DNA from 3 places in the Mesorhizobium sp. M0621 genome. Region 1 is predicted to be linked to each of the others. Evidence: predicted binding sites of a transcription regulator. Region 1 holds the regulator's gene; each other region holds the start of a gene.
The links. The regulator HrcA, encoded in region 1, represses chaperone genes, less so after heat shock. The targets are predictions, from matches to a motif close to GTTAGCACTCNCNNNNNGNGAGTGCTAAC.

Region 2: groES (co-chaperone GroES) is a predicted target of HrcA. The motif match lies at 2,444-2,472, and genes of this name have one in related genera.
Region 3: groES (co-chaperone GroES) is a predicted target of HrcA. The motif match lies at 1,816-1,844, and genes of this name have one in related genera.

What each region holds. Positions count from the first base shown of each region.
Region 1 is NZ_JAMYQF010000025.1:65,452-70,305, reverse strand. Features, by position in the region: gene rph (ribonuclease PH) at 1-660, opposite strand, end outside; gene hrcA (heat-inducible transcriptional repressor HrcA) at 840-1,922, shown strand; gene NKI38_RS18610 (hypothetical protein) at 2,012-2,209, shown strand; gene NKI38_RS18605 (PQQ-dependent sugar dehydrogenase) at 2,324-3,670, shown strand; gene NKI38_RS18600 (LysE family translocator) at 3,797-4,414, shown strand; gene cysK (cysteine synthase A) at 4,593-4,854, shown strand, end outside.
Region 2 is NZ_JAMYQF010000039.1:546-5,399, reverse strand. Features, by position in the region: gene NKI38_RS23165 (MurR/RpiR family transcriptional regulator) at 1-303, opposite strand, end outside; gene NKI38_RS23160 (Gfo/Idh/MocA family protein) at 658-1,845, shown strand; gene NKI38_RS23155 (usg protein) at 1,911-2,189, opposite strand; gene groES (co-chaperone GroES) at 2,629-2,943, shown strand; gene groL (chaperonin GroEL) at 2,971-4,602, shown strand; gene NKI38_RS23140 (hypothetical protein) at 4,668-4,854, shown strand, end outside.
Region 3 is NZ_JAMYQF010000084.1:16,708-21,561, reverse strand. Features, by position in the region: partial or broken gene groL (chaperonin GroEL) at 1-1,403, opposite strand, end outside; gene groES (co-chaperone GroES) at 1,468-1,764, opposite strand; gene bioZ (3-oxopimeloyl-[acyl-carrier-protein] synthase BioZ) at 2,193-3,176, opposite strand; gene NKI38_RS31640 (adenosylmethionine--8-amino-7-oxononanoate transaminase) at 3,173-4,438, opposite strand; gene bioD (dethiobiotin synthase) at 4,438-4,854, opposite strand, start outside.

The DNA of each region.
Region 1 (4,854 bases):
GTTCATCAATTCGGCGAACTGTTCTTCGGAGAAAGGCTCGCCCTCGGCGGTGCCCTGAATCTCGACGATGCCGCCCTTGCCGGTCATGACGAAATTGGCGTCGGTGCCAGCCGAGGAATCTTCGAGATAATCAAGGTCGATGACCGGCTGGCCGTCATGGATGCCGCAGGAGATCGCCGCGACGTGGTCCTTCAGCACCTTGGCGACGCTGGCCATCTGGCGGGCTTCCATCCAGCGCAGGCAGTCGTAGAGCGCCACCCAGCCGCCGGTGATCGAGGCGGTGCGGGTGCCGCCATCGGCCTGGATGACGTCGCAGTCGACGGTGATCTGCTGCTCGCCCAGCGCTTGCAAATCGACCACGGCGCGCAAGGAACGGCCGATCAGCCGCTGGATCTCCAACGTGCGGCCGCCCTGCTTGCCGGCGGAAGCCTCGCGGCGCATGCGCTCGCCGGTCGAACGCGGCAGCATGCCGTATTCCGCCGTCACCCAGCCTTTGCCGGAATTGCGCATCCAGCCCGGCACTTTTTCCTCGAGGCTGGCCGTGCACAGGACATGCGTGTCGCCGAACTTCACCAGGCAAGAGCCTTCGGCATGCTTGGAGACGCCGCGCTCGAAGGAGATGGCACGCATTTCGTCGAATTGGCGTTTGGAAGGGCGCATTAAGGCTGCTTTCTTGTCATTTTTCGGAATCTTGGCCGGCTTGTAGCCGCATGGGACGCATGGCGCAAAGGAAAATGGCCTGACGATCCGACACAGACACCGGGGTGATCTGACGCAGACACCGGGTTGCGCGGGCCGTAGCGAAGTCTATATCTTTGGGCCGGAGGTTTTTGGCCGCAATGACCAAGGCAGTCGATCCGAATTCACAGGCGCCCGCGCTTCAATCATTGGACATGCGCTCGCGCGACATTTTTCGGCGCATCGTCGATTCCTACCTCAGGGACGGCGAACCTGTGGGATCACGCAGCCTGTCGCGCATCCTGCCGTCCTCGCTGTCGCCGGCCACCATCCGCAACGTGATGAGCGATCTCGAGCATCTCGGCCTGATCTACGCGCCGCACATCTCGGCCGGCCGGCTGCCGACGCAGGCCGGCCTGCGTTTCTTCGTCGACGCCTTCATGGAGCTTGGCGACCTCTCCGACGAGGAGCGCCGCGCCATCGAGGCGCAGGTGCGGGCGTCCGGCTCGGGCGCGACGCTGGAACACATGCTGACCGAGGCCAGCCAGATGCTGTCGGGCATGTCGCGCGGCGCCGGCCTGGTGCTGGCCGCCAAGAACGAAGTGGCACTCAAGCACATCGAATTCATCCAGCTTGAGCCGACGAAGGCGCTGGCGGTGCTGGTGTCGCAGAATGGCGACGTCGAAAACCGCGTCATCGAGCTGCCCGCCGGCATCACAGTCTCGCAACTGCACGAGGCCTCGAACTTCCTCAACGCCCATATCCGCGGCCGCACGCTGGCCGAGGCGCGGATCGAGATTGCCCGCATCAAGGAAGAGACCAAGGCCGCGCTCGACACGCTGTCGCAGGACCTGGTCGAAAAGGGACTGGCGGTGTGGGCCGGCGCAGACAGCGGCCTGCCGGCGCGGCTGATCGTGCGCGGCCGCGCCAACCTGCTTGAAAACGTCACCGCCCAGGCCGACATCGAATTGTTGCGGCATTTGTTCGAGGACATGGAGACGCAGGACGGGCTGATCCAGCTGCTCGACCTCGCCGAGGAAGGATCGGGCGTGCGTATCTTCATCGGCTCGGAAAACAAGCTGTTCTCGCTGTCCGGTTCCTCGCTGGTGGTCGCGCCCTATCGCGACAAAGACGCCCGTGTCGTCGGTGCGCTCGGGGTCATCGGCCCGACCCGGCTCAACTATGCCCGCATCGTGCCGATGGTCGACTATACGGCGCAACTGATTTCCCGCATGCTCCGCTAAGTGTATTGATATTCAGGTGATGCCGGCCTGACCTGAATCTCAACCCTTAGACCCAAAAAACAAACAACAAGCAGCTGAGGAGAAAAAGAATGGCGCTCGAAGAATTCAAGGCCCGGATCAGCCTGCTGCTCGAGGAGATGGTCAACCAGCCGGAAGATCAGCACGAGATCCAGGAGCAGTTGCGCGAGAAACTGCGGGAAATGCGCGCCATGGGCCTGCCGCTGCCGGCCGATCTCGTCGAACTGGAAAAGCGCCTCGACGACGATTTCTACGCTGCCGGCAACTGAAACTGGAAACCTCCGCTCTCACTTCAACTCATCGTGTGCCGCGGAACAACAGACGAAACCGCCCGTTTGCCCTCTTTGCAGCCTGTCATTATGTGACCAGGTTTGGAGGATTGAATGATCCGATTGGCCGGGCTGGCCCTCCCCGCTTCGGTGTTTCTCACCGCCGCATTCGCCCAGCAGGCGGAGCCCGTATTGAAAGGTGCCGCCGCCTTCGGCGACTGGCGTGCCGACAGGCCGGGTGTGCGCCGCCTGATCAAGCCCGAAGATCTGCCAAGACCCGACGTCACCAAATCAACCTCGAACAGCGCCGGCCTCGCCGAAAGGCCGGCAGGCGCCAAGCCGGAGCTGCCGCCAGGGTTCTCGGCTGAGTTGATCGCGTCGGGCATCGACAATCCGCGCGTCGTGCGCGTCGCGCCGAACGGCGACCTGTTCGTCGCCGACAGCGAAGCCAATCAGATCCGCGTCTACCGCCTCGCAGACGGCAGCGCCAAACCCATTGAGAGAGGCATCTTTGCCGGCAATCTCAACCAGCCCTATGGCATTGCCTTCTATCCCCCGGGCAATGACCCGCAATGGGTCTATGTCGCCAACAGCGACAGCGTGGTTCGCTTTGCCTATCGCAATGGCGACCTGAAGGCATCAGACGATCCCGAGACCATTGTCGACAACATCCCTTCAAGTCATCACTGGACCCGCGATATCGCTTTCTCGCCGGACGGCAAGACGCTTTATCTATCGGTCGGGTCTGGTTCGAACGCCGCGCAGAATATGGGCAAAGAACCGGAGGGTGGCCTCGACGCCTGGGCGACGTCGCAGCCGCTCGGTGCTGCCTGGGGTTCCGAGGATGGCCGCGCGGCTGTGCTGGCCTTCGATCCCAATGGCAAGAACGGTCGCATCGTCGCCACTGGCCTGCGCAACTGTTCGGGCATGGCCGTGCAGCCGGCGACCGGCGCGCTGTGGTGCGTCGTCAACGAAAGCGATGGGCTTGGCGACAATGTGCCGCCGGAATATGCGACCGTGGTCAAGGACGGCGCCTTCTATGGCTGGCCCTGGTACTATATCGGCAACAACGAGGATCCACGCCACAAGGGCGCGCGCCCCGATCTTGCCGGCAAGGCTGATATTCCCGACGTGCTGATGCAGGCGCATTCGGCGCCGCTCAACATCGCCTTCTACGAAGGGAAGAACTTTCCGGCCGAATACAAGGGCGACGCCTTTGTGGCTCTGCACGGCTCATGGAACCGTGGCAACAGGACAGGCTACAAGGTGGTGAGATTGCTGTTCAGGAATGGCAAGCCGACCGGCGAATACGAGGATTTCATCACCGGCTTCGTCGTCTCCAACGGCGAGGTCTGGGGCCGGCCGGTCGGCGTGGCGGTGGCGAACGACGGCGCGCTTGTTGTGACCGAGGACGGCAACGGCACCATCTGGCGCGTCACCCATGACGGCGGTCGCTCCTGAAGCGGCCGGATGAGGGGGCCTTCTCCACGTGTTTCAGCGATATCTGGTGCAATGGATTCCGATCCCCAGGGAATTCAATCCTGATCCATTCTATGCGACAAGGCATTCTGATTTGAGGCCGCAACCATGACCCTCACCGGATTCCTCGCCTACAGTGCCGCCCTCGGCATCGCCGCCGCCATTCCTGGCCCCGGCGTAACCGCGCTCGTTGCGCGAGCACTCGGCTCCGGCTTCCGTTCGTCGCTGGCGATGTCCTTTGGCCTGATGGTTGGCGATCTCACCTATCTCACCGCCGTGGTGCTGGGTCTTGCCTTCGTCGCACAGAGTTTCGGCATGGTCTTTCTCGCCATCAAATGGCTTGGCGTCGCCTATCTTGCCTTTCTCGGCTGGCGGTTCTGGAACAGCGGCATCACGCCCGAGACCGTCGAGGCCAGGAAGGGCAAAAGCGGGCTGCTGTCGAGCTTTGTCGCCGGCCTGACCGTCACGCTCGGCAATCCGAAGACGATGATCTTCTACCTCGCGATCACGCCGACCATCGTCGACCTGAAGACCATCACACTGACCGATTACGGCATTCTCGTCGCGCTGACGGTCGTCGTGCTTCTGGTGGTGCTGGTGCCGTATCTGGCGCTAGCGGCCAAGGCGCGCTGGTTCCTGAAGTCGCCGCGCGCGCTCAAGGCACTGAACCGCACCGCCGCCGGCTTCATGGTCGGTGCCGCAGCAGCGATTGCCGCCCGCCAATAGGGCTTTCGGCCAAAGCATTTCGCAAACAGGCCTTTGCGGGAAATGCTTTTCCGGGACGGAGACGTTTTAGACACAGGTCCCACTCGGTTATTTTCGGCCGACAGCTTATGTTGCGCGGTTGAAAGCCCTATCTTGCCGGCTGCAATTCCACTTGCCTGAAATTCTGGGAGCGAAACCAATGAACAAGCCCGTCACATCAGCCCGCGTGCCCGGTCGCGGCCGCGTCTACGATTCCATCACCGATACGATCGGCGACACGCCGCTGGTACGGCTCGACAAGTTCGCTCGGGAAAAGGGCATCGTCGCCAATCTCATCGCCAAACTCGAATTCTTCAATCCGATCGCTTCGGTCAAGGACCGCATCGGCGTGGCGATGATCGAGGCGCTGGAGGCTTCCGGCAAGATTTCTCCCGGCAAGACCACGCTGATCGAACCGACGT
Region 2 (4,854 bases), on a different contig from region 1:
ATCGGAAAAGCCGGAGTAACCGAAGATCTGGGCAAAGCGTACCAGCGTCGAGGGCTGCACGCCTGCCTGTGCCGCGACCTGCGCTATGGTGCCGAGCGCGACATCGCTCGGGTGCTGCCACAGGAAGATCGCGACCTGACGCAGCCGCTTGGGGAAATGCACGGTGCCGGACGACAGCACCGCGCGCAGCTCCTCATAGGTCTGCGGCTGGATATAGCCGAGAGCGGCAAGCGAGCGTCCGCGCTTGCGGGTCGCCGCCTCGTCGGTGCTGGATCGTCCGGATGCCTTGCCTGCCCCACTCATGATTTCAGGCTAGCGTGGCACGATCGTTTTACAATATGGAAATTGGAAATTGTGTTCGAAAGCAGTAGGGATTTGGTAGGGCGGTTGGTAGATTGGAACCGCCGGGCCGTCGTGGTGCGTAGGGTTGGCGAAGCCTTCTCAACGTCGTCATCCTAGGGCGAAGCAGGAGCGGAGCTCCGTCGCGGAGACCCTAGGATGCATGCCGTGACTGCTGTCGAGGAATGCAGCGGAAGAGAAGATTCTTCACCGTAGGATCGCTCTGACGTCACGGCATGGATCCTGGGGTCTGCGCTGCGTCGCTACGCTCCTTGCTCCGCCCCAGGATGACGAAGCGATAGGTGAGGAGTGTGAAACATGGTCTATGCAACATCGGATGGATCGACACGCCAGCGTTTGAGGGTCGGCATGGTCGGTGGCGGCCGCAATGCTTTCATCGGCGCCGTGCACCGACTGGCCATGCGCCTTGACGACCAGATCGCGCTGGTGGCCGGCGCGCTATCCTCCGACCCGGAGAACGCCGCGGCCTCGGCCGCCGAGATCGGCATCGCGCCGGAGCGCAGCTATGCCGACTATCGCGTGATGGCAAAGGCAGAAGCCGCGCGGCCGGATGGCATTGAGGCGGTGGTTATCGTCACCCCCAACCATCTGCATGCGCCGATCGCCACGGCTTTTCTCGAGGCAGGCATCGACGTGATCTGCGACAAGCCGCTGTCGACGACATTGGGCGAGGCCGAAGCGCTGGTGGCGCTCGCGAAGGCGAAAAACCGCCGCTTCGTCGTCACCCTCAACAACACCGGCTACGCCATGGTGCGCCAGGCGCGCGAGATGGTGGCGGCTGGCGAGCTTGGACGCATCGTGTCCGTGCATGGTTCGTATATCCAGGACTGGCTGACCAAGCCGATCGACGCCGAGGGCCAGAAGCAGGCGGAGTGGCGCACCGATCCGGCGCGCGCTGGGCAGTCGGCGGTGCTGGCCGACATCGGCGTGCATGCCTTCAACCTGGCAAGCTATATCTCGGGCTGCGAGGCCGAGGCGGTGTCGGCCGATCTGTTCACCGCCGTGCCCGGACGCCGGCTCGACGACAATGCGCATGTGCTGCTGCGCTGGACAGGCGGGGCGCGCGGCACGATCCTGGCCAGCCAGACGTCGCCCGGCCACTACAATGATCTGTCCGTGCGCGTCTATGGCGACAGAGCCGGGCTCGAATGGTCAGGCGCACGACCGGAAGAACTGCGCTTTTCCCGCTATGGCGAGGAAACCCGCACGCTGGTGCGCGGCGGGCATGGCTCGACCGAAGAGAGCCGGCGCGTGTCGCGCATGCCGGCGGCGCATCCCGAAGGCTATATCGAGGCCTTCGCCAATTTCTATCGCGACGCCGCCGACATCATTCGCGCCCATCGGTCGGACGAGGTCGTGGATGCAGCCCGCGCCGCACAGGTGCCCGATGTCGTCGACGGCGCACGCGGTGTGAAATTTGTCGCGGCGGCAGTGGAGTCGAATGCGGCGGGTGGCGCGTGGACGGCTGCAAGGTTTGCGGGATAGCCTTGTCACCGGCATCGCGCCCGACGAAACGAGGGCGCGCTGCTACCCGCATGGCCAAGCATACTCTAATGGATGGCGATGATGCCGTCGACGGCGCGCCATTCCGACGGCCGGATGAGCCGGTGGTGGGCGACGCGGACCGAGTGGAGCGGGCCGTCGAGTTCGCGCTCCCAATAATGGAGAAAGCCCTTGAGTTCGGGAAATGCCGGGGCGAGATCATAGTCCTGCCAGACATAGAGTTGGAGCAGGCTCGGATGGTCGGGCAGATGATAGTGGATTTCAGCCGTCGTCAGGCCATAGCCTTCCATTTGCAGGCGGAATTCGCTGCTGACTGTATCTGCCATGTGCTTCTCCTTCGTCTATCTCCGTTCAGGGCAACATGCAGCCTATCGACATGTGGTTGAACTCGTCTGGCCGGGAACGGCGAAAAGTTCCGTCGGCCCATGGATGTCGTCCGTCTCTAGAATAATAATTCCTCGAGAAGGTCAGCGGTTCCGGCTGCTCAGTGCCACGATCTCTGATGATCTTGTTTGACCACGGTGGAAATTCAAGCTGAAAATCGCTCCGCCAATGCGAAATTGCCACGCCATAACGGGGTGTTAGCGCTCTTGCTGGTCGAGTGCTAAAATTTTTTCGCCGGGCTCTTGAAACCGGAAACCGGCAAAACTAGTTCGATATGCGCCGCGATGCCTGATGAAGGGTCGCAGCGTTCCGCACCGGTCCGATATTGCCGGTTCGGTGCGGAGGAACCTCAAAAATCTGTTTGCCCATGAGGAGAGCGACATGGCGTTCCGTCCGTTGCATGACCGTATTCTGGTCCGCCGCATCGAAGCCGAGGAGAAGACCTCCGGCGGCATCATCATCCCCGACACCGCCAAGGAAAAACCGCAGGAAGGCGAAGTGCTCGCCGTAGGCCCCGGCGCACGCGACGACAGCGGCAAGCTTGTCGAACTCGACGTCAAGGTCGGCGACCGCATCCTGTTCGGCAAATGGTCCGGCACCGAGATTAAACTCGACGGCAAGGACCTGCTCATCATGAAGGAAAGCGATGTGATGGGCGTGATCGATGTGATCGCCGAAGTGAAGAAGGCCGCCTGACGGCTGCCTGGATGAAGGAGTAATCTAATGGCTGCCAAAGAGGTGAAATTCCATACCGAGGCGCGCGAGAAGATGCTGCGCGGCGTCGACATTCTCGCCAACGCGGTGAAGGTGACACTCGGCCCCAAGGGGCGCAACGTCGTCATCGACAAGTCGTTCGGCGCTCCGCGCATCACCAAGGACGGTGTGACGGTGGCAAAGGAGATCGAGCTCGAGGACAAGTTCGAGAACATGGGTGCGCAGATGGTGCGCGAAGTGGCGTCCAGGACCAGCGACATTGCCGGCGACGGCACCACGACGGCGACCGTGCTTGCGCAGGCCATCGTCAAGGAAGGTGCCAAGGCCGTGGCCTCGGGCATGAACCCGATGGATTTGAAGCGCGGCATCGACAAGGCGGTGGAGGCGGTGGTGGCCGAACTGAAGGCCAATGCCCGCAACGTGACCAGGAACGACGAAATTGCGCAAGTCGGCACCATTTCGGCCAATGGCGATGCTGAGATCGGCCGCTTCCTCGCCCAGGCGATGGAAAAGGTCGGCAATGAAGGGGTGATCACGGTCGAAGAAGCCAAGACCGCCGAGACCGAACTCGAAGTTGTCGAAGGCATGCAGTTCGACCGCGGATATCTCAGTCCCTATTTCATCACCAACCAGGACAAGATGCGCGTGGAGCTCGAGGAGCCCTATGTGCTGATCCACGAGAAGAAGCTCTCCAACCTGCAGGCGATGCTGCCCGTGCTCGAAGCCGCGGTGCAGTCTTCCAAGCCGCTGCTGATCATCGCCGAGGACGTCGAGGGCGAGGCGCTTGCCACACTGGTCGTCAACAAGCTGCGCGGCGGCCTCAAGGTCGCGGCCGTCAAGGCGCCAGGCTTCGGCGACCGTCGCAAGGCCATGCTGGAAGACATCGCCATTCTCACCGGCGGCACCGCGATCAGCGAGGATCTCGGCATCAAGCTGGAGAATGTCACGCTGCAGATGCTGGGTCGCGCCAAGAAGGTGGTGATCGAGAAGGAGAACACCACGATTGTCGACGGCGTCGGGCGCAAGGAAGAGATCCAGGGCCGCATTGCCCAGATCAAGGCGCAAATCGAGGAGACGACCTCCGACTACGACCGCGAGAAGCTGCAGGAGCGGCTGGCCAAACTCGCCGGCGGCGTCGCGGTGATCCGGGTCGGCGGCTCGACCGAGGTCGAAGTCAAGGAGCGCAAGGACCGCGTCGACGACGCGCTGCACGCGACCCGCGCTGCGGTGGAGGAGGGCGTGCTGCCCGGCGGTGGCGTTGCGTTGCTGAGGGCCGCCAAGGCGCTCGATGCCGTGCAGACCGACAATGCGGACCAGCGAACCGGGGTCGAGATCGTGCGCCGCGCCATCGAAACGCCGGTCCGCCAGATCGCCGAGAATGCAGGCGCGGAGGGCTCGATTATCGTCGGCAAGCTGCGCGAGAGGAGCGAGTTCGGCTGGGGTTGGAACGCCCAGACCAACGAATTCGGCGATCTCTACGGCCAGGGCGTGATCGATCCGGCGAAAGTGGTGCGCGCAGCTCTTCAGGACGCGGCATCGGTCGCCGGCCTGCTCGTGACTACCGAAGCGATGGTGGCCGAGAAACCGAAGAAGGAAGCCGCCACCCCGGCCATGCCGGCCGGCGCCGGTATGGACTTCTGAGGTCGCGGCCAATCAGCCCGCTCCCTGCGGGGAGCGGGCATCAGTCGAAAAAAGTGGAGGCAAACATGGACGCAACGGCTGGCCTCGGATCCGTACCGGCGCCGACGCATCAGGCAAAGGAATTCCTGGCCTACGAGACCGAATGCAGGAGCGCGCTGCAGCCGCTGCTGGCAGGGCTGCTCGACATGGCCGAAGCCGCCGGCTGGAACCGGCGCACTGCGGCGTCGACGCTGATGTTCCTTGCCGCGCAGC
Region 3 (4,854 bases), on a different contig from region 1:
ATCTTGCCGGCAACGATCGATGCTTCCGCACCGGCGTTGGCCGCGATCTGGCGGGCCGGAGCCTGCAGTGCACGACGAACGATGTTGATGCCGGCGGTCTGGTCGGAGTTGGCGCCGGTTGCGGCTATGGCCAGCGAAGCGCGCAGCAGTGCAACGCCACCGCCAGCGACGATGCCTTCTTCCACGGCCGCGCGGGTCGCGTTGAGGGCGTCATCGACGCGGTCCTTCTTTTCCTTGACTTCGACTTCCGTCGCGCCGCCGACGCGGATCACCGCAACGCCGCCGGCGAGCTTCGCCAGACGTTCCTGCAGCTTCTCCTTGTCGTAGTCCGAAGTGGTCTCTTCGATCTGCTGCTTGATCTGGGCAACGCGGCCCTGGATCTCGGCCTTCTTGCCGGCACCGTCGACGATGGTGGTGTTCTCCTTGGAGATCGACACCTTCTTGGCGCGGCCGAGCATGTTGAGGCCGACGTTCTCGAGCTTGATGCCGAGGTCTTCCGAGATGACCTGGCCACCGGTGAGGATGGCGATGTCTTCCAGCATCGCCTTGCGGCGATCACCGAAGCCCGGCGCCTTGACGGCGGCGATCTTCAGGCCGCCACGCAGCTTATTGACGACCAGCGTGGCCAGAGCCTCGCCTTCGACGTCTTCCGAGATGATGAGCAGCGGCTTCGAGGTCTGCACGACGGCTTCGAGAACCGGCAGCATGGCCTGGAGGTTGGACAGCTTCTTCTCGTGCAGGAGGATGTAGACGTCCTCGAGCTCGGCAACCATCTTGTCGGCGTTGGTGACGAAGTAGGGCGAGAGGTAGCCGCGGTCGAACTGCATGCCTTCGACCACTTCGAGTTCGGTCTCGGCGGTCTTTGCTTCCTCAACGGTGATGACGCCTTCGTTGCCGACCTTCTGCATCGCTTCGGCGATCATCTTGCCGACCGACTCGTCGCCATTGCCGGCGATCGTGCCGACCTGGGCGACTTCCTCGGAGGTCTTGATCTTCTTGGCAGCCTTGCCGAGCGCCGCGACGACTTCGGTCACGGCCAGATCGATGCCGCGCTTCAGGTCCATCGGGTTCATGCCGGCGGCAACCGCCTTGTTGCCTTCCTGGACGATCGACTGCGCCAGAACGGTCGCGGTCGTGGTGCCGTCGCCGGCGATGTCGTTGGTCTTCGAAGCAACTTCGCGGATCATCTGCGCGCCCATGTTTTCGAACTTGTCGGAAAGTTCGATTTCCTTGGCGACGGTGACGCCGTCCTTGGTGATGCGCGGGGCGCCGAACGACTTGTCGATGACGACGTTGCGGCCCTTTGGACCGAGGGTCACCTTCACCGCGTCGGCGAGAATGTTGATGCCGTGAAGCATGCGCTCGCGGGCATCGCGGGAGAATTTTACGTCTTTGGCAGCCATTTTTTTACTCCTGGGCATTTCGCCCGAAATTCAGATTTGATCGCGAAGGAAAGGCGGCGGCGTGTCAGCCGATGATGCCCATAACGTCGGATTCCTTCATGATCAGAAGGTCTTCGCCATTGAGCTTGACTTCGGTGCCCGACCACTTGCCGAACAGGATGCGGTCGCCGGCCTTGACGTCCAGCGGGACCAGCTTGCCAGCTTCGTCACGAGCGCCGGAGCCGACGGCGATGATCTCGCCTTCCTGCGGCTTTTCCTTTGCCGTATCCGGGATGATGATCCCGCCGGCGGTCTTGGATTCGGATTCGACCCGGCGAACGACCACGCGGTCATGCAGCGGCCGGAAATTCGACTTTGCCATTTTTGGTTTCCTTGGTGCGGATGTTGAACGGTGCTCCGTTGCCGGAGCATGCCTAGCACTCAGCCGAAGCGAGTGCTAACGCGGCAATGAGATAAGCCGCAGGCTCCTGCTAGTCAAGACGGAAGAGCAAAGAGCAAAGAGAAAAGAGAAGACAGCAAAGAGCAGCCAGCAAAGAGCGTGTAAGCATCGAGCCTTTTATGTGAACAATGTCTGGTATCCGACATATATGGGCGGCTCACCCTTTGTAATTGAGCTTTATTCAGATGGTACGATTGGTGCAACGGGTGTTGCATTTGAACTCATCCAGAGGCTCGCACGGGTCGTGCTGCGTCAGCTTGGTCATGTCGAGCTTCAGAAGGCCATTTTGGCATTGGTTCTGTTGCTCCTATTGCCATTCATGACCAGTCCTGCGCGCGTGAGCCGGCCGGCTAGATTCCAACCACGAGAGCGCCGCCGCTGAGACCCGCACCGGCCGCCGCCAGAAGGACTTTCTCTCCTGGCTGGAATGGCTCCGTCTGGTTGGCGAGCGAGAGCGACAGCGGGACCGTCGCGGCCGAAGAGTTGCCGTATTCGGCAATCGTCTTGACAATTGCTTGGTCCGCAATTCCGAGGTTTCTTCCGACCGCGCCGAAAATCCGGGTATTGGCCTGATGCGGCACGAACCGGCCGACATCGTGTGGCCGCACTCCGGCAGCGGCTAGAGCGCTTGTCGAGCAATCGGTCATCATCTCCACGGCCATTGCGAACACTTCGCGGCCGTCCGTCATCCTCATTCGGGTTTGCGCGAGATCGAGGTCACCGTGGAACGGCTTGTTGCTTCCTCCTGCGGGAATCTGGATCAGCCCGTAGCGCGAGCCGTCCGAATCCACCGAGGCACCGAGAATGCCCCGATCCGGGTCCTCGCACGGACCAATCACCAGGGCGCCTGCGGCATCGGCGAAAAGGGCCGAACTGGCGCGTTCGGCCGGATTGATGCGGCGGCTGAGGATATTGGCGGCAATGACGAGGGCCGCCTTGCCGTGCAGCCGGGTAAATCCGTCCGCGAACATCAGCGCATAGATGAAGCCGGCGCAGGCGCCGGTCAGATCGACCGCACCGGCGCGGCTCAGTCCCAGCTGATGCGCGACTAGCGGCGCGCTAGGCGGCAGAAGGTGGTCGGGCGTCGAGGTGGCGAGCAACAGCAAACCGATGTCGCCGCGGTTGATGCCGGCATTTGCCAGCGCCATGTCGCCGGCCTGCGTGGCAAGACCAGACAGCGTGTCGTCATCCGTTGCCCAGAAGCGCGAACGGATTCCGGTGCGCCGTTCGATCCAGCCCGGTTCGAGCCCGAGATTGCTCTCGATCTCGGCATTCACCACTTTGCGCCCAGGCGCATGATGGCCGAACCCGAGAATGCGCGACGACCTGCTCATGGCCTCGAACCGAAGCGTGCGCCGGCCTCCTCGATGGCGTCATAGAGCCCGTCCAATTCGCCGCCAGTGATGCAATAGGGCGGCATAAGATAGAGGACATTGCCGAGCGGGCGCACAAGTAGTCCTCGCTCCAGGAAGAAAGCGCGCAGCTTCGGCCCGATCTCGGCGAGATAACCGGCGGAGCCGGTGCGCAGATCGAGTGCCGCGATCGTGCCGGTCGCCCGGCTGTCGGTGAAGCAGGGATTGTCGCGAAAGCGTTGCAGCCCGGCGGCCTGCATTGCGCTCAACGCCGCGACCCGCTCGGCCACCGGCTCGTCCCGCCAGATCTCGACATTGGCAAGTGCTGCCGCGCAGGCAATCGGGTTGGCAGTGTAGGAGCTCGAATGGAAAAACGTCTTCTTCCGGTCCTCGGAATAGTGAGCCTGGAAGATGGCATCGGTGGCAAGCGTTACGGCCAGCGGGATGGCGCCGCCGGTCAGGCCTTTCGAGGTGCACAGGATATCTGGAGAGATCGATGCCTGCTCGCAGGCGAACATGGTTCCGGTCCGCCCCCAGCCGGTCATCACTTCGTCGGCGATCAGCAGCGTGCCGGAGGCCTCAGTGATCTTCTTCAATTCGGCCAGAACTGAAGCCGGATACATCAGCATGCCGCCGGCGCCCAGCACCAGCGGCTCGACGATTAAGGCTGCGGCTCGTCGATCGCGGGTCACAGCCTCTAAACGATCCAGCGTCTCCTGCTCGCGCCCCGCTGCCGGAAAGGGGATGGTGTCGACCTCGAACAGCAAGGGTTCGTAGGCGGCGTTGAACACGCCACGCGCACCGACGCTCATCGTGCCGATCGTGTCGCCATGATAGCTGTGATCCATGACGACGATGCGCGAGCGCGGGGCGCCGATGTTGCGGAAATAACCGAGCGCCATCTTCAGCGCGACTTCGACTGAGGTCGAGCCGCTGTCGGAATAGAACACCCAGTCGAGTCCAGCGGGAGCGAGGCCGACAAGCGCCTTGGCCAAGCGCTCTGCCGGCTCGTGCGTGAAGCCCGCAAAGATAATCTGGTCGAGGCTCGACGCGGTTGTCTCGATTGCCTTCATGATGCGGGGATGGCGGTGGCCATGTGTGACGACCCACCAGGAGGAGATGGCGTCCAGGATGCGGGCGCCGTCCGCCCTGCGGAGATAGGCGCCTTCAGTCCGGACGATTTCTGGGATCGCAGGCTCGAGCGCGTGCTGGGTGAAGGGATGCCACACATGAGACTGCGACATCAGTCACCTCCAGTAATCGAGGCGAAGGCGAAGCCGGCAATCATTGCGTCCCTCAGTGTCTTGCCCGTCAGCACATCGAGGTGCGGCAGCCTGCCGAGCTGCGGCGCACCGCTGAATTCCACGATGGTCCGTTGCGTATCGGCCATCTCATCGCCGATGAAAGCGATGCCGGCCAACGGGATGGATCGGGCGCGGAGCGCCTCGATCGAGAGCAAGGTGTGGTTGATGGTGCCGAGCGTGGTGCGGGCGCACAGAATAACGGGCAGCCGCCATTCAGCGAAGATGTCGATGAACCTTGTGCGCCGGTTGAGCGGCACCATCAGGCCGCCGGAGCCTTCGATGACGAGCGGCGTCGGTAGGACGGGAAAGTTAAGATCGTCAGCCTTGATCGCCACGCCGTCGATCTCGGCCGAACG